Regions from separate parts of the Mesorhizobium sp. USDA 3734 genome, predicted to be linked through region 2. Evidence: predicted binding sites of a transcription regulator. Region 2 holds the regulator's gene; each other region holds the start of a gene.
The links. The regulator LexA, encoded in region 2, represses DNA repair genes until DNA is damaged. The targets are predictions, from matches to a motif close to TGTTCNNNNTGTGTTCNG.

Region 1 (4,167 bases), 400 kb from region 2:
ATTTTTCCCAGCAGGAACGGCGTCACCGCCTTGCCGGTCACGTTGAGCGCCTCGGCGGCCTTCTGCGCGGCTTCGATGTAGCCGGCCATCTCTTCAGCGGGGATTTCGTGGTTTTCCGGCACCGGATTGGCGATCAGCATGCCGCCGCCGAGGCCAAGCGCCAGACGCGTCTGGTAGAAATGCGCGATCTCTTCCGGCCTGTGCAGGGTCAGCGGCGCGCGGAACGGTGAATGCCTGGACCAGAAGGCCGGCATCGTCTCGCAGCCATGGCCGATCACCGGCACACCGCGCGTCTCCAGCACCTCCAGCGTCTTTTCGATGTCGAGGATGGCCTTGGCGCCGGCCGACACGACGATGACCGGCGTGCGCGCCAGCTCGTCGAGATCAGCGGAAATGTCGAAACTCTTTTCCGCACCCTTGTGCACGCCGCCGATGCCGCCGGTGGCGAACACTTTTATGCCGACCATATGCGCCGCGATCATCGTGGCGGCGACCGTGGTGCCGCCGGTGCGCCCTTGCGCCACGGCGAAGCCGAGGTCGGCGCGCGACAGCTTCATGGCGTCGCCCGTCATCGCCAGCGATTCGCGCTCGCCGTCCGAAAGCCCGATCTTGATGCGGCCGCCGACCACGGCGATCGTCGCCGGCACGGCGCCGCCATCGCTGATGATCTTTTCGACGTCGGCCGCCATGGCGCCGTTGTCGGGGTAGGGCATACCATGGGTGATGATGGTGCTTTCCAGCGCCACCACCGGCCGGCCGGCCGCCAGGGCCTGCGCCACAGGCGCGTGGATATCGATGAAGGGGCGGGCGGTCTCTGGGGTCATCTCGATCTCCAATCCGGAGTGCGGCGCGTCCATCGGGACGCTCGGCAACACTGCGGCACTAAGAATTTGCCGGTCTCATGCCACTTCCCTGGCATCCGGCACAAGAGCCAGTGCTTCCGCGAAGCTCGCCGTGGTGAATTCGGGAACGGCGTTGGCGCTTTCGATGGCAAGCGTCGCCGCGGCGATACCCTCGCGCAGAGCTGCCCGCAGAGAGAGGCCGCGCAGCAAGGCGGCGACCGTTGCGCCCGCCAGCGCATCGCCGGCGCCGGTGACGTCGGCGACCTTTCTTGGCGGCGGCGGCAGGATCGAGAAGGCGCCGGCTTCATCGAAGCCCAGCATGGGGCCGCCGCCCGCCGTCACCACGCCGCTCTTGAGCCCTGCGCGTCTCAGCCCGTCGACGATGTCTTGCGGAGAGGCCGCAGCGTCCAGGTCTGCCAGCGCGATCGCTTCGCGCCGGTTCATGAAGACGACAGCCAGATTGCCGAGAACCGGCTTCAAACGCACGATCTTGGCCGGCGAAATGGCAATGGCGAAAACGGGTTTGCCAGCAGCAAGAAAAACCAGCCGCTCCAGTGCCGCCGTCGGCAGGTTGGCGTCGCAGAAGACGGCATCGGCGGCGGCGATCACCTCCCGGACCTTGGAGCGCCTGATCTGCTTGGGAAACGCCAAATCATAGAGCGCCATGTCGGCAAAGCCGACGATCAGCTCGCCCTCGCGGTCGATCAGCGCCGTATAGCTCGGCGTGGTGCGGTCGAGGAACACCGCCGACAGGTCGGCAATGCCTGCCTCGGCGATGGCTCGTGACACGGTGTCGGCGGCGGCATCGCCGCCACGCACCGACATCAGCGACGCGGAGACGCCACGCAGCACGGCGCTGCGCAGTGCGTTGAAAACGCCGCCGCCGACATCCTCGCGCATCGAGCCGGGATTGGAGGCGGCAGGCACGTAAGCGCCGGACACCTGGCCGCGCCGGTCGATATGGGCGCCGCCTATGGCCAGTATTTTCGCGGATTTCAGCATGCCGGCGATATGACCTTTGTTATTCCAGCCGCACAAGCGCTAGGCTGCGGGACGAAGCTTCGCATGCAAGGCAGCGATTCGGCAGATCGAAACAATCGAGCCGTCTGGCCCAATGCGGAATGCATCGTGAAACGAAATCGTGAGACAAAAAAAGAACAAATCTGGATATTGATTGTTTTTCAGATATTTGACCCCTCTTGCCAAACGAGAACAAAAAAGGTACAAATTGGCAGGGATTACGGATTGTCCGGCCTTCATTGACGACCAAGGGGTGATGTATCATGGCTCAGAATTCTTTGCGGCTGGTAGAGGACAAAGCGGTGGACAAATCAAAGGCTCTGGATGCGGCGCTGTCGCAAATCGAGCGGGCTTTCGGCAAGGGCTCGATCATGCGGCTCGGCGCGAACGAGCAGGTCGTCGAGATCGAAACGGTGCCGACCGGCTCGCTTGGGCTTGACATCGCGCTTGGCGTCGGTGGCCTGCCGCGCGGCCGCATCGTCGAGATCTACGGGCCGGAAAGCTCGGGCAAGACGACGCTGGCCCTGCACACCGTGGCTGAAGCGCAGAAGAAGGGCGGCATCTGCGCCTTTGTCGATGCCGAGCACGCGCTTGACCCGGTCTATGCCCGCAAGCTCGGCGTCGATCTCGAAAACCTCCTGATCTCGCAGCCCGACACTGGTGAGCAGGCGCTGGAAATCTGCGACACGCTGGTGCGCTCCGGCGCCATCGACGTGCTGGTGGTCGATTCGGTCGCGGCGTTGACGCCACGCGCCGAAATCGAAGGCGAGATGGGCGATTCGCTGCCCGGCCTGCAGGCCCGCCTGATGAGCCAGGCGCTACGCAAGCTGACCGCCTCGATCTCGCGCTCCAACACCATGGTCATCTTCATCAACCAGATCCGCATGAAGATCGGCGTCATGTTCGGTTCGCCCGAAACCACCACCGGCGGCAACGCGCTGAAGTTCTACGCTTCGGTGCGCCTCGACATCCGCCGCATCGGCTCGGTCAAGGACCGCGACGAGGTCGTCGGCAACCAGACCCGCGTCAAGGTGGTCAAGAACAAGCTGGCGCCGCCCTTCAAGGTGGTCGAGTTCGACATCATGTATGGTGAAGGCGTGTCCAAGACCGGCGAACTGGTCGATCTCGGCGTCAAGGCCGGCGTGGTCGAGAAGTCGGGCGCCTGGTTCTCCTACAATTCGCAGCGTCTCGGCCAGGGCCGCGAAAATGCCAAGCTGTTCCTGCGCGATAATCCCGACACGGCGCGCGAGATCGAACTGGCGCTCCGGCAGAATGCCGGGCTGATTGCCGAGAAATTCCTTGAGAATGGCGGCCCTGAGCGCGGCGAAGAGGACGGCTTCGAGGAAGAATCCGGCGCCATGTAACAGCTTCGTGCGCGATGCCGGCCGGAGTTCGGCCATAATCGCGTTCTATTATCTCAGGCTTATGTAATCGAGTTCCGAGTATTGCGTTTCGAAACCGCCGGCCCAGTGCCGGCGGTTTTGCGTTTTGGTGGCGAAACCAGGCCGGTTCGAACAGCTGGCAAAGCCGTGGATTGGACCAATTCCGTGTTTCTGGACAGGGTGAAGCGCGGCGGCTAAAAGGCCAAGTCCTAATCTTCTAGGACGCAGAGCCCATCATCCGTCGGCCGGCCCGGCGGTTCTCTCGAAAAGGCAGCATTCATGAGTGGCGTGAACGAAATCCGGTCGACATTTCTCGACTATTTCCGCAAGGAGGGTCACGAGATCGTCGCGTCGAGCCCGCTGGTGCCGCGCAACGACCCGACGCTGATGTTCACCAACGCCGGCATGGTGCAGTTCAAGAATGTCTTCACCGGTCTGGAGAAGCGGCCCTATTCGCGCGCCTCGACCGCCCAGAAGAGCGTTCGCGCCGGTGGCAAGCACAACGATCTCGACAATGTCGGCTATACCGCGCGCCATCTGACTTTCTTCGAGATGCTCGGCAATTTCTCCTTTGGCGACTACTTCAAGGAGCGCGCCATCGAACTTGCCTGGAACCTGATCACCAAGGAATTCGGGCTGAACAAGGACAAGCTGCTGGTCACCGTCTATCACACGGACGACGAGGCGGCCGGCTTCTGGAAGAAGATCGCCGGGTTTTCCGACGACCGCATCATTCGCATCGCGACTTCGGACAATTTCTGGGCGATGGGCGACACCGGACCGTGCGGGCCGTGCTCTGAGATCTTCATCGATCGCGGCGAGCACATCTGGGGCGGACCTCCCGGCAGCCCGGAAGAGGATGGCGACCGTTTCCTCGAATTCTGGAACCTGGTGTTCATGCAGTATGAACAGGTGACGAAGGA
Region 2 (4,167 bases):
TTCCCGGACTTTTCCGCGCGCCGTCCGGTCAAGAAATATGCAGCCGCCGCGGCACTGTTCTCGATCGCCGCCTATCTCATCATCTCTGGCGTCGTCGTTGCCGCCGAGCGCAGCTTCATCATGCTGGCGGTGATGCTGATTGCCGTGCTGTTCGATCGGGCAGCACTCACCATGCGCAATCTGGCGATCTCGGCGATCGCCGTCATTGTGGTGTCGCCGCATGAGGTGGTCGGCCCGAGTTTCCAGATGTCCTTCGCGGCGACCGCAGCACTTGTCGGCGCCTATGCCGGCTGGTCGGATCATCGTGCGGGGAAAACCAGACCGCCGCCGCCAAAGCGATCCTTGCCTGGCTTCCTGACGCGAAAATTCCTGCTGGCGGCGGGAGGCTTGGCCATGACATCCATCATCGCCGGCAGCGCCACGGCGCTGTTTGCCATCTGGCATTTTCAGCGCGTGTCGCCGCTCAGCCTGTTCGCCAATCTGGCCATCATGCCGATTGTGTCACTGGTTGTCATGCCTTTTGCCGTCCTCAGTGCGCTGGCGATGCCCTTTGGCGCCGATGGTCCCTTTCTCTATGTGATGGGCAAGGGCCTGACGGCGATGATCGCCATGTCCGGATGGATTTCCGAGCGTTCACCTGTCGATGGGGTCGGATTGATTTCGCAGCAGTCCGTGCTGCTGGTGGCGATTGCCCTGGTCATCGCGACGATGGCGACGACGTGGCTGCGGCTTGCGGCTCTTCCCTTCGCGCTTGTTGGCCTGTTGACCTTCTCGGATACGCGCACGCCGGACGTGCTGATCTCGGAGGACGCCCGACTGGTTGCGTTGCCGATCGGCGGCGGCGAGCTCGCCGTCAGCCGCGCACGGCCGAACGAATTCACGGTCGACAACTGGAAACGCGCACTGACATCCGAAACCATCGTCGTGCCGGAGGTGTTCGACAAGGGCGACGGGCAATTCGAGATCGCGGATGCCCCGGAACTGCCGCCGGGATCGCCGTTCTATTGCACCTCGGGCGTCTGTCTGGCCAGGCACACGTCCGGTGCGATCATTGCCTATGTCGAAGACCGAAAAGACACCTGGAAAGCCTGCGGCTTTGCCGAGCTGATCGTTGTCAATGACGCGACGGCCTATGACGCCTGTCACAATCCGCTGGTTCTCGTCATCACCAAGCGACAACTGGCTCGCAAAGGCAGCGCTGCCATCTTCTTCGATCGCCAGTCGGCGACCACGCCGGCAACCGTCAGCTTCGCGGTGGACAGGCCCTACCGGCCCTGGCATGTGCAACGCAAATTCTCACGCGAGGCGAGGGGACTGCCGCCCTTCAAGAAACCCGAGAAGCCAGTGGTTAAACCGCAGCCACCTCAGTAGCGGCGGATCAGGCCGACGAGCTTGCCTTGCACCTTGACCCTGTCCGGGCCAAAAATACGGGTTTCATAGGCTGGATTGGCGGCTTCGAGAGCAATCGAGGCGCCCTTGCGGCGGAACCGCTTCAGCGTTGCTTCCTCTTCATCCACCAGCGCCACGATGATTTCACCAGGGCTCGCCGTATCGGCATTGCGGATGATGACGGTATCGCCGTCGAAGATGCCGGCATCGATCATCGAGTCGCCCTTGACCTCCAGGGCATAGTGCTCGCCGCCCATGATCATGTCCGGCGGCACAGAAATCGAGTGCGTCTGATGCTGGATGGCATCGATCGGCACACCTGCCGCGATGCGGCCCATCACCGGGATCGAAATGGCGGAGACCACGTCGTCGTCATTGCCGGCCGAAGACATCCGCGAAGGCGCCGGCTTGACCTGACGGCCAAGGCCGCCTTGACCAAGACTGCCCTGGATGATGCTCGGCGAGAACTTTTTTGCCGCGTTGAGGCCGGGAGCGATCGAATCCGGCAGCCGCAACACTTCCAGCGCGCGTGCCCGGTTGGGCAGCCGGCGAATGAAGCCGCGCTCCTCCAGAGCCGTGATCAGCCGGTGAATCCCGGATTTGGAGGCAAGATCGAGCGCCTCCTTCATCTCGTCGAAGGATGGCGGAATGCCGCTTTCCTTGAGGCGTTCATGGATGAACATCAGCAGTTCGTGTTGCTTGCGCGTCAGCATGGCGGCCCCCAGGGTACCTGAAACCAGAATCAGAAAAACAAACCCAGAACAAACACTATCTGTTCCAGTTGTGTTCTGCAACTGTTTAAAGTTTAATGAATTTGTTAAGGTGGCGGAAATTATTCGGCGTTTTCCAGCGGGTCTCGTCGCCGGCTGCATGCCGTCAAAGTGCCCTTTCCCGCATTGAAATTGTTATGGTTAATTGCCTGTGGCCCATCCCGAGCTCAGGTTTGGCATGATCCGCCGATAAGCCCTCGACGGGAGAATTGCCAGTTTTCCTGGGGGCTCGTTTGCCGTGAACGAAACGAAGCCAAAACGCCAACCTTGGTTAATTATCGCAGCCAGCGCTGGCCACCAGCAATGAACGCGTTTGCGAGCTGGAAATTCGTCCCTCGGTCATCTGACTAAGGGGGAGCCGGCGACAACAGATCGTCGAGAGGGCTGCGTCAGGTAACGGCCTCCTTGACGGCGAAACGCTGGTCCTTCCATGCACCCGTGCGCAGAATGTCTTCCAGCACCTCAACCGCCAGCCACACATCCTTGTAGCCGACATAGAGCGGCGTGAAGCCGAAACGGATGGTCGATGGCGCGCGGAAGTCACCGATCACCCCACGCTCGATCAGCGCCCGCATGATTTGATAGCCATGGTCGTGAAGGAACGATACCTGGCTGCCGCGTCTGGTCGCGTCGCGGGTGGTCTCCAGCGTGAGACCATAGGCGCCGCACTTCGCTTCGACGAGCTGGATGAACAGTTCGGTCAGCGCGACGCTCTTCTTTCGCAATGCCGCCATGTCGACGTCGTTCCAGATGGCAAGCGCACCCTTGAGCGCCCGCATCGACAGGACCGGCTGCGTGCCGCACAGAAAGCGGCGGATGCCGGTGCCGGCAACATAGCCCCGTTCGAAGGCAAAGGGCCGCACATGCCCCCACCAGCCGCTGAGTGGCTGGCTGATCTCGCCGTGGTGGCGCTGCGCGGCATAGATAAAGGCCGGCGCGCCCGGACCGCCGTTGAGGTACTTGTAGGTGCAACCGATGGCGAAATCGGCATTTGCGTGGTCGAGCTCGACCGGCAGAGCACCCGCGGTGTGGCAGAGATCCCAGACGATCAGCGCTCCGGCCGCATGAGCCTTGCGCGTCAGCGCCGCCATGTCGCGCAGTTCACCCGATTTGTAATTGACGTGGTTGACCAGCACCACCGCGACGCTTTCGTCGATCAGCTCTTCGATGGTTGGCGCGTCGACGCCCGCGAGGCGCAGCAGGACGCCATCCCTGGTCGAGGCCACGCCTTCGGCGATGTACAGGTCGGTGGGAAAACTGTCCCCCTCGGCGACGATGGCCAGCCGGCCGGGCCGCATCTGCAGCGCCGCATGCAGCACCTTGTAGATGTTGGTCGACGTCGTGTCGCAGACCACGGTCTGGCCTGCCGCGGCTCCTATCAGTCGCCCGAGCTGGTCGCCGAGTTCGATCGGCATCTCGAACCATCCGGCTGTATTCCAGGCTCGGATGAGATCCTGGGCCCATTCCTGGGTCGCCGCTTGCTGCAGTTCGCCGAAAACGGCATGCGACGCTGCCCCCAGTGAATTGCCGTCGAGATAGATCACCCCCTCCGGCAGAATGAAACGATCGCGCATGGCACGCAGCGGATCCGTGGCATCCATCGCTTCGATTGCAGCGAGATCAGGTATTCCACTCATGGTCGGTCAGTCCTCGGTTATTCGCGAAGGGTTTTCCGCCACAAGCGCTTCCCCTCAGTGTGCCTGTTTTCATTTCGATGATGTCAGAGCCGGGTGCGGACCGTCCACAGCTCCGGGAACAGCACCACCTCGAGCATCTTCTTCAGATACGAAGCACCCGAGGTTCCTCCGGTGCCGCGTTTCAGGCCGATGATGCGCTCGACCGTGGTGACGTGGTTGAAGCGCCAGCGGCGGAAATAGTCCTCGAAGTCGACCAGCTTCTCGGCCAGTTCGTAGAACATCCAGTAGCGCTGCGGATCGCGGTAGATGGTCTGCCAGGCGACCAGGACTTCCTCATTCTCCGTTCGCGTCTCACGCCAGTCCGTGCGCCT
Region 3 (4,167 bases), 3.6 Mb from region 2:
CCGGCACGGCTTTTCGCGTGACGGTCCCGGCGCCCGAAAACAACTACCGCATCACCAAGGGTACACCGAAAATCTACATCAAGATCGTGGCGAGCGGCGCCAAGCGCGCTCAGGCCTTTTGCGCCGACTGCGGTTCGCACCTTTACGCCACGTCGGTTGGAGATGGTCCAAAGGTCTATGGAATTCGCGTGGGGACCGCGCGGCAACGCCAGGACTTGATACCGACACAGCAGAAATGGCATCGCTCGGCGCTGCATTGGCTTCCGGAATTTCAAGGCATGACGACTATTGAGGAGCAGTAGCGCGGCTTAATCGTCGCCTTCGACAACCCTCAGCCTGAGCTGTCCGGTCTTCGAATCGGCAACACGCGCGCCCGTATCGACCTTCGCCGCCGGAGCCCGTGACGCGGCGTCCGCGGCGGCATCGCCGTCGGGCTGCGCGCCGAACTCCAGCGCCTCGATCTTCTGGCCGCGCTTGGTGACCTTCGACGTCGAAACCAGGATGTCGTCAATGTCCTTGGCCGACTGGCCGAAATGCACCTGCAGCTTGCGCACCCGCTCGTCGACACGCGCGACGTCCTCCATCAGCCGGATGACCTCGCCCTGGATCAGGTGCGCCTGTTCGCGCATGCGGGCGTCCTTGAGGATCGCCTGGATGACCTGGATCGACAGCATCAGCAGCGACGGCGAGACGATGACGACGCGGGCGCGGTGCGCCTTGTGCACGATCGCTTCGAAATTCTCGTGGATCTCGGCGAACACCGATTCCGACGGCACGAACATGAAGGCGGTGTCCTGTGTCTCGCCCTGGATCAGGTATTTTTCCGAGATATCGCGGACATGGATCTCGATGTCGCGGCGGAAGGCCTGCGAGGCGACCTTCTGCAGGTCGGCGCCGTCGGCGGCTCGAATGGCGTTCCAGGCTTCCAGCGGAAATTTGGCGTCGATGGCAAGCGACGGCGCGCCGTTCGGCATTTTCACCAGGCAGTCGGGCCGGCTGCCGTTCGACAATGTCGCCTGGAATTCATAGGCGCCGTGCGGCAGGCCGTCGGCGACGATCGCTTCCATGCGCGACTGGCCGAAGGCGCCGCGCGTCTGCTTGTTGGAGAGGATCGCCTGCAGCTGCACCACCTGGCCGGCGAGCGACTGGATGTTGCCTTGCGCGACATCGATGATCGCCAGCCGTTCCTGCAATTTGGCCAGGCTCTCATGCGTGGATTTCGTCTGCTCGGTCATGGTCTGGCCAAGGCGGCCGGTCATGGCGTCGAGGCGCTGGCCGATCGACTGCGTCAGCTCCGCCTGGCGCGCGCCAAACACTTCGGCGATGGCGCCCATGCGGCCCTGCATCTCGGCCTGGCTTTGCAAAATGCCGGCCATCCGCGCCTCGCCGTCGCGGGCATGATCGGCGGCCTCGGCTGCCGCCACGGCGCGCGCCTTGGCCGACCGCCACAGCGCGATGACGAGCGCCACGAACAGGCCAAGAAACAGCAACGCGCCGAAGGCCAGCGCATGGCCGAGCGTGATCGTGGTGGCGCCAAGCCGGGCGACGGGCTCCGAAAGGATAGTGCTCAGATCATTCATGTGGACAGCATAGCCGATTCGGCAGTCTGGCACAGATCAAAACGTGAACGAGCCTTAAGCCCACCGGTTGACGCTTTTCGCTGGAGGTCTTAGGTGGAACGCCATGCCGATCAAGCCGCTCATCATCCTTCCCGACCCCATCCTGCGCCAGGTTTCCAAGCCGGTGGAACGCGTCGATGCGCCCTTGCGCAAATTAGCCGACGATATGCTGGCGACGATGTATGACGCACCTGGCATCGGCCTGGCGGCAATCCAGATCGGCGAGCCGCTGCGCATGCTGGTGATCGATCTGGCCAAGGAAGACGAGACGCCGGCGCCGCAGGTCTTCATCAACCCGGAAATCCTGGAGAGCGCCGACGCGCGCTCCGTCTACGAGGAAGGCTGCCTGTCGATCCCGGACTATTACGCCGAGGTCGAACGTCCGGCCTCCGTGCGGGTCAAGTATCTCGACCGCGACGGCAAATTGCAGGAGATGGAGGCCGAGGGCCTGATGGCAACCTGCCTGCAGCACGAGATCGACCACCTCAACGGCGTCTTGTTCATCGACCACATCTCGAAGCTGAAGCGCGACATGGTGGTGAAGAAATTCAAGAAGCTCGCCAGGGACAAGGCGCCGGGCAAACTGGCGGGATAGGGGAAATGCCCCTTCGCGTCATCTTCATGGGCACGCCTGAGTTTTCGGTGCCGACGCTGCGCGCGATTGCCGAAGCGGGACATGAGATATCAGCCGTGTACACCCAGCCGCCGCGCGCCGCCGGACGGCGGGGGCTGGAGCTGACACCGTCACCGGTGCAGCGCGAGGCGGAACGGCTGGGCATCGAGGCGCGGACACCGACTTCGCTCAAGGGCGAGGCCGAGCAGGCGGCTTTCCGTGCCTTGCAGGCCGATGTCGCCGTGGTCGTCGCCTATGGTTTGCTGCTGCCGAAAGCGGTTCTCGAGGCAACCCGGCTTGGCTGCATCAACGGCCATGCATCGCTGCTGCCGCGCTGGCGTGGCGCCGCACCCATCCAACGCGCCATCATGGCCGGCGACCTGGAAAGCGGCATGATGGTGATGCGCATGGAAGAGGGTCTGGACACCGGCCCGGTCGGAATGGTTGAAAAATGCGCCATCGAACCCGATATGACTGCCGGCGATCTGCATGATCGGTTGATGAGTGTCGGTGCAATCCTGATGGTGGAAGCGCTGACGCGGCTGGAAAGGAAAACCCTGACATTTGCCGCCCAGGCGGTGGAAGGGGTGACCTATGCCAAGAAAATCGATAAATCCGAGACGCGCGTGGACTGGACTCGCTCGGCGAGCGAGGTCCACAATACCATTCGTGGCCTGTCGCCCTTTCCCGGCGCCTGGTCCGAGATAGGAATTGGCGGCCGCCCGGAGCGGCTGAAACTGCTTCGCTCGACGCTGTCCGAAGGCCTGTCGCTTTCGGAAGATTTGGGCGAGTCGGGAGGAATTCTCGATGACCGGCTGACGGTCGCCTGCGGGGCAGGCGCGATCAGACTGGTCGAAGTTCAACGGGCGGGCGGAAGGCCCGCTGCCGCGTCGGAATTCCTGCGCGGGGCCAAGATCGAAAAAGGAATGAAATTCTCATGAGCATGATGTCGATACGCGCGGCGACGCCGCGGGATCGCGAGGCCATTCGCCTCGTCGAGGAACACGCTTTCGGCCAGCAGGCGGAGGCCGGACTGGTCGACGCGCTGGTGACGGGCGGCGACGCCGTTGCCGAACTGGTGGCGGAAGAAGACGGCCAGGTGGTCGGCCACATCCTGTTTTCCCGGCTGTTCGTCCAGAATGGCGGCAAGAATTTTGCGGCCGTGGCGCTCGCGCCGCTGGCGGTGGAGCCTTCGTTCCATGGCAGCGGCATTGGCGGCGCGCTGATCCGCGAGGCGCATATCCGCCTCAGGGACGGCGGAGAGACGCTGGCCGTGGTGCTGGGCGATCCGGCCTATTACAGCCGTTTCGGCTACAGCCACGCCCGCGCCGAAAAATTCGAGAGCGAGTATCAGGGCGAGGCATTGCAGGCACTGGCCTGGGGCGACGCCCCGGAAGCCGGCAGGCTGGTCTACGCCTCGGCCTTCGGCTCAGCACTCGCCGCCTAGGCGAGTGCAAATTGCCGCGTTTTCGCCTCGACATCGAATATGACGGCAGCCTGTTTGCCGGCTGGCAGCACCAGGCGGACCAGCCTTCGGTGCAGCAGGCGATCGAACAGGCGATCGAGAAATTCTGCGGCGAAGAGGTGAGGCTGCGCGCCGCCGGCCGCACCGATGCCGGCGTGCATGCGACCGCCCAGGTGGCGCATGTCGACCTCGCCAAGGCGTGGCCCGGCGACAAGGTGCGCGATGCCATCAATGCTCATCTGCAGGCCGCCGGCACCCATATTGCCATCGTGAAGGCGTCGGTCGTCTCCGACGGTTTCGACGCTCGCTTCTCGGCCACTGGCCGCCACTATCTCTACCGCATCCTCAACCGCCGGGCGCCGGCCGCGCTCGACAAGGGCAAGGTGTGGTGGGTGCCGAAGCGGCTCGACGCCGGCGCCATGCATGAGGCGGCGAAGGTCTTGCTTGGGCGGCATGACTTCACCACCTTC

Region 1: a site for LexA is predicted at 2,051-2,068, ahead of recA (recombinase RecA). Genes of this name have one in related genera too.
Region 3: a site for LexA is predicted at 1,613-1,630, ahead of ACZ89F_RS31190 (DNA recombination protein RmuC). Genes of this name have one in related genera too.

Annotation. Positions count from the first base shown of each region.
Region 1 covers NZ_JBWCCW010000001.1:3,278,249-3,282,415, reverse strand. Annotated here, with positions in the region: gene ACZ89F_RS15960 (pseudouridine-5'-phosphate glycosidase) at 1-824, opposite strand, end outside; gene ACZ89F_RS15955 (carbohydrate kinase family protein) at 900-1,844, opposite strand; gene recA (recombinase RecA) at 2,126-3,226, shown strand; gene alaS (alanine--tRNA ligase) at 3,524-4,167, shown strand, end outside.
Region 2 covers NZ_JBWCCW010000001.1:2,879,194-2,883,360, forward strand. Annotated here, with positions in the region: gene ACZ89F_RS13760 (ComEC/Rec2 family competence protein) at 1-1,371, shown strand, start outside; gene lexA (transcriptional repressor LexA) at 1,365-2,102, opposite strand; gene kynU (kynureninase) at 2,549-3,796, opposite strand; gene kynA (tryptophan 2,3-dioxygenase) at 3,880-4,167, opposite strand, start outside.
Region 3 covers NZ_JBWCCW010000001.1:6,527,335-6,531,501, forward strand. Annotated here, with positions in the region: gene ACZ89F_RS31185 (GFA family protein) at 1-302, shown strand, start outside; gene ACZ89F_RS31190 (DNA recombination protein RmuC) at 309-1,580, opposite strand; gene def (peptide deformylase) at 1,684-2,214, shown strand; gene fmt (methionyl-tRNA formyltransferase) at 2,220-3,173, shown strand; gene ACZ89F_RS31205 (GNAT family N-acetyltransferase) at 3,170-3,679, shown strand; gene truA (tRNA pseudouridine(38-40) synthase TruA) at 3,691-4,167, shown strand, end outside.